One region of the Photobacterium sp. ABD4_091 genome, then DNA from elsewhere that is predicted to be linked to it. Evidence: predicted binding sites of a transcription regulator. Region 1 holds the regulator's gene; the other holds the start of a gene.

Region 1 (2,401 bases):
ATGTGATTGAAGGTGCAGATATCTTTGTTGGTGTATCTGGCCCGGACCTGCTTGCGCCTGAAGCGCTGAAGCTAATGGCTGACAAGCCAGTCGTATTTGCATGTTCTAACCCAGATCCTGAAATCAAGCCTGAGCTGGCCCATGCGGTACGCGATGATTTGATCATGGGTACTGGCCGTTCGGATTACCCGAACCAGGTGAACAATGTTATCTGCTTCCCGTTCATCTTCCGTGGTGCACTTGATGTACGCGCCAGCGAAATCAATGACGAGATGAAGCTGGCCGCCGTTGATGCGATCCGCGCATTGGCCAAAGAGCCGGTACCGGCTGAAGTGGTTGCTGCTGCAGGTGCAGACAAGCTTGAGTTCGGCCCGGAATACATTATTCCTAAGCCAATGGACCCACGCTTGCTCCCTCGCGTTGCCAAAGCCGTTGCCCAGGCGGCAGTTGATTCTGGCGTAGCCCAAATCGAAATGCCGGTTGGCTACATGGAAGCGAAATAATTTTCGTATTGCGCCAAAGCAAATAAAAAAACCAGCCTCAGGGCTGGTTTTTTTGTCATAACACATTGGCATTATGATAGGTAGGCTGCCGTTGGGGCTTACTCGTTGATGTCTTCGTAAGTAATTCCCATCTCTTCCATTAGCGCCTTGGCTTCGGCTGGAAGATCGTCCGGACGGTCTTTGCGGATATCGTCATCGGTAGGGAGCGGCTGGCCGGTATAAGCGTGCAGGAAGGCTTCGCACAGCAGCTCACTATTGGTCGCATGGCGTAAGTTGTTGACCTGACGGCGGGTACGCTCATCGGTCAGGATTTTCAGAACCTTCAATGGAATCGAAACTGTAATTTTTTTTACTTGTTCGTTTTTCTTACCGTGTTCCGCGTAAGGGCTGATGTATTCGCCATTCCACTCTGCCATTTTTTACCTTCTCAGCGATATAAAAGTGATGAAATATAGTATGCCTGAATTTTAGCGGGATTTACTGCCATAAGCAAAGACATATAGACGTCTAGAAGTGTTGACGGCTGGCTTGTTTGTCGCTATGTTGTTGCATAAAAGTTATTCGCCAGGGCTACCCTGACAAGGAAAGTAAATATGAGTGACAAGAAGCTAGCCACCGTCGCTGTCCGCACCGGCATCGAATCCGATACCCAGTACAATGCTGTGGTACCTCCCCTCTATTTAACCTCGACCTACAGCTTTCCGCAATTGGGCGAGGTGCCAGAATTTGATTATTCTCGCTCAGGCAACCCGACCCGCAACACATTGGCTGATGCGTTGGCAGAGCTGGAAGGGGGGGCTGGCGCTGTGGTAACCAGTTGCGGGACGGCGGCAATCAACCTGCTGGCTTCGGCACTGGTCGGCCCGGACGATTTGATTATCGCACCGCATGACTGCTACGGCGGTACCTACCGCTTGTTTAATACCCGGGCCGGCAAGGGTGATTTCAAGGTGCGCTTTGTCGATCAGACCGATCCGGCAGCAGTAGCAGAAGCCCTGGCGCTCAAACCCAAGCTGATTTGGGTCGAAACCCCGTCAAACCCATTGCTGCGCATTGTCGATGTCGCCGAAATTTGCGCGGCAGCCAAGCAGGCTGGGGCGCTGGTAGCGGTAGACAACACTTTCCTGTCTCCGATCCTCCAGCAGCCAATTGCCCTTGGTGCCGATTTCGTTGTCCACTCCACGACTAAATACATCAACGGCCACTCCGATGTGGTGGGTGGCGTCCTGATCTCTAACAATGAACAACACGCAGAGGACATCGCCTGGTGGGCAAACTGTATCGGCGCCACCGGCGCGCCGTTTGATGCCTACATGACGCTGCGCGGGCTGCGTACACTGGCACCGAGAATGCGCATGCATGAGGAAAACAGCCGCCAGATCCTGGCTTACTTGCAGCAGCAGCCGCTAGTGGGGGCTATCTACCACCCGAGCCAGCCGGGGCACCCAGGCCATGACATTGCCCTCAAGCAGCAGAAAGGCTTCGGTGCCATGCTCAGTTTCGAGATTGCCGGCAGCATGGCCCAGCTTGAGGTGTTTGTTAAAACGCTAAACTGTTTCTCATTGGCAGAATCGCTAGGCGGTACGGAAAGCTTGATTTGCCACCCGGCAAGCATGACTCACCGTGCGATGTCTGACGAAGCCCAGGCCGAGGCGGGGCTCAAGCCGTCACTGCTGCGGCTGTCGGTTGGCCTTGAGGATCCCGAGGATTTGATTGCTGATCTGGAGCAGGCTTTCAGCAAAGCGGCGGAGGTAGCGTAAATGAGTTTACCTGTAACACGCCAGCTGCATAAGTTTGGCGGCAGCAGCCTGGCAGATCCTGAGTGCTACCTCAGGGTGGCCGAGATCCTGCGTGAGTATTCCAGCGAGAATGACCTGGTGGTGGTATCGGCGGCAGGC
Region 2 (2,401 bases), 1.3 Mb from region 1:
TCAAGGCCAAGCTTGTTTTGTCGATCAATCGCATCGGCAATATGGCCTTGCATCGCAGTGACATAGTCTTGCTCATTCAACCGGCCCGCTTTGAAGTCTCTACGCTGACTGCGAATTTCATTGGTTTGCGGGAAAGAGCCTATGGTTGTTGTCGGCAGCAGCGGTAGCCCTAATGACTGACGCTGAACACGGGCTCGTTCCTGATATGGTAGTTTTCTCTCAGCCAAAGCATCGGAAATGGCACCAGTACGCTGGCGTACCTTGGCATTGTTCACTGCAGAGCTAGTAGCACGTGCCCTGATCGGTGCACTGTACCGTGCACATTCATCAATCGCGATCTCATTGCCATCAACCGCCTGCGCCAACAAAGTCAGCTCGCGGCATTTTTGCTTGGCGAAAGCTAACCATTGCCTAACATCAGGAGAAAGATCGGTTTCCAAGTCCAGATCCATTGGGCTGTGAAGCAGCGAACATGATGAAGCCAGCCATAGCCGCTCCCCAAGCTGTGCTTTGACAGGCTTTAGTTGATCCAACAAAGCACTTAAATCTGCACGCCATACATTACGACCGTTAACAACACCTGCGGACAGTACCCAGTGCTCAGGCAATCGCTCTACCACTTCATACAACTGTTCTGGTGCCGCTGAAACATCCACATGGATGCCGTCAACCTTAAGCCCTGTGATCGCATCAAGCTGATGGGTTACCGTGTCGAAATATGTCGTCAGTAGGATTTTCGGCGAGCCGTGAAGAACCTGATAGGCAATCTTGAACGAATCAATCCACTCTTTTGGCAGCTCCAGCGTCAAAACCGGTTCATCAACCTGTACCCACTCAACACCGAGCTTTGCCAGCTTATTCAAGATTTGCTGGTATGCTGCCAGCAGCCTTGGCAACAACGAAAGCCTGTTAAAGCCTGGCTCTTTTTCTTTGCCGAGCCATAGGTAAGACACGGGCCCTAGCAGTACAGGCTTCACACTATGACCCGCTTGCTTGGCCTCAGCAATTTCTTCGAACAACTGCGGCCAGCTTACGTTGAATTCATCATCGGCGCTAAATTCAGGCACAATGTAGTGGTAGTTGGTATTAAACCACTTGGTCATATCTGATGCTGCGCACGCGCAGCCTGTCGGCGCCTTGCCCCTTGCAACACGGAACAAGGTATCTAGGTCAGGGAAACCGCTGCGGTGGCGCTTTGGCAAGTGGCCCAATAACATACTGGTACCCAGCACTTGGTCGTACCAAGCAAAGTCACCAACAGCGACAACATCTAACCCGGCTCCTGATTGCTCGCCCCAGTGGCGGTGGCGCAGCAAGCTACCCACTTCTTTCAGTTCAGCTTGGGATATTTCCCCGCGCCAATATTTTTCCTGTGCAAACTTCAGCTCGCGCTGGCTGCCAATTCGAGGGTATCCCAAAATATGTGTTTTTGTTTTTAAAGTCATTGCTGCTCCGTCCATGCAATCTTAGTCGTTGTTGGATTTACAATGGCCTACACGTTAACTATGAGCAATTTCTAATCATTAATGTTTACCTTGAATAAAATTCATATGAGCCCGCTTGCGCAGTCTTTTTGTTAATAGCCGTCTAGATGTTTACACCGCTATGTTTTACCGTTACATTAAAAAGCGTTGCACGGATGAACGCATGGCGAAAGTGAGAGGAAACGATTTGATTGAAATTAAGCACTTAAAAACACTGACGGTGTTAAGAGATACCGGATCGTTAACCGCGACAGCCACGACGCTGTGCTTAACCCAGTCAGCGTTGTCACACCAGCTGAAAGATTTGGAGCAGCGATTAGGCAGCCAACTTTTTCTGCGCAAGACCCGCCCAGTAAAATTCACTGCAGAGGGCGAAATTTTACTGCGGCTAGCCGATGATTTGTTTCCTCGCCTAGCCCAGGCAGAACATGAACTGGCAAGCCTCAAAGAAGATACTAACGGACGCCTCCATATGGCGATTGAGTGCCATTCTTGCTTCCAGTGGCTAATGCCGGCACTCAAGGCTTACCAAAGCCACTGGCCAAATGTCACCTTGGATTTTTCATCTGGTTTTGGGTTCGAGCCTTTGCCAGCCCTCAGTGCGGGCGAGCTCGACCTGGTCATTACGTCGGACATCCAAACCCGCAGTGAAATCCACTTTGAGCCATTGTTTGATTTCGAAATGCGCCTGATTGTTTCGCCTCAGTCAGCACTGGCTGCGAAAGAGGTGATAACGCCGGAAGATTTGGCCCATGAAACGATGCTGAGTTATCCGGTGCAGCGAACCCGGCTAGATGTAGTGAAGCACTTTATGCAACCGGCCGGTGTAGAACCCGCCAACTGGAAACAAGCAGATAATACCCTAATGCTGATCCAAATGGTGTCTGCCGGTTTAGGCGTTGCGGCACTGCCTAACT

What was found. The regulator MetJ, encoded in region 1, represses methionine synthesis genes. The targets are predictions, from matches to a motif close to TTAGACNTNTANANGTCTAA.
Region 2: metE (5-methyltetrahydropteroyltriglutamate--homocysteine S-methyltransferase) is a predicted target of MetJ. The motif match lies at 1,580-1,599, and genes of this name have one in related genera.

What each region holds. Positions count from the first base shown of each region.
Region 1 covers NZ_JBSWWQ010000001.1:1,398,806-1,401,206, reverse strand. Annotated here, with positions in the region: gene ACXAGQ_RS06500 (malic enzyme-like NAD(P)-binding protein) at 1-503, shown strand, start outside; gene metJ (met regulon transcriptional regulator MetJ) at 602-919, opposite strand; gene ACXAGQ_RS06490 (O-succinylhomoserine (thiol)-lyase) at 1,097-2,263, shown strand; gene ACXAGQ_RS06485 (bifunctional aspartate kinase/homoserine dehydrogenase II) at 2,264-2,401, shown strand, end outside.
Region 2 covers NZ_JBSWWQ010000001.1:121,957-124,357, forward strand. Annotated here, with positions in the region: gene metE (5-methyltetrahydropteroyltriglutamate--homocysteine S-methyltransferase) at 1-1,445, opposite strand, end outside; gene metR (HTH-type transcriptional regulator MetR) at 1,672-2,401, shown strand, end outside.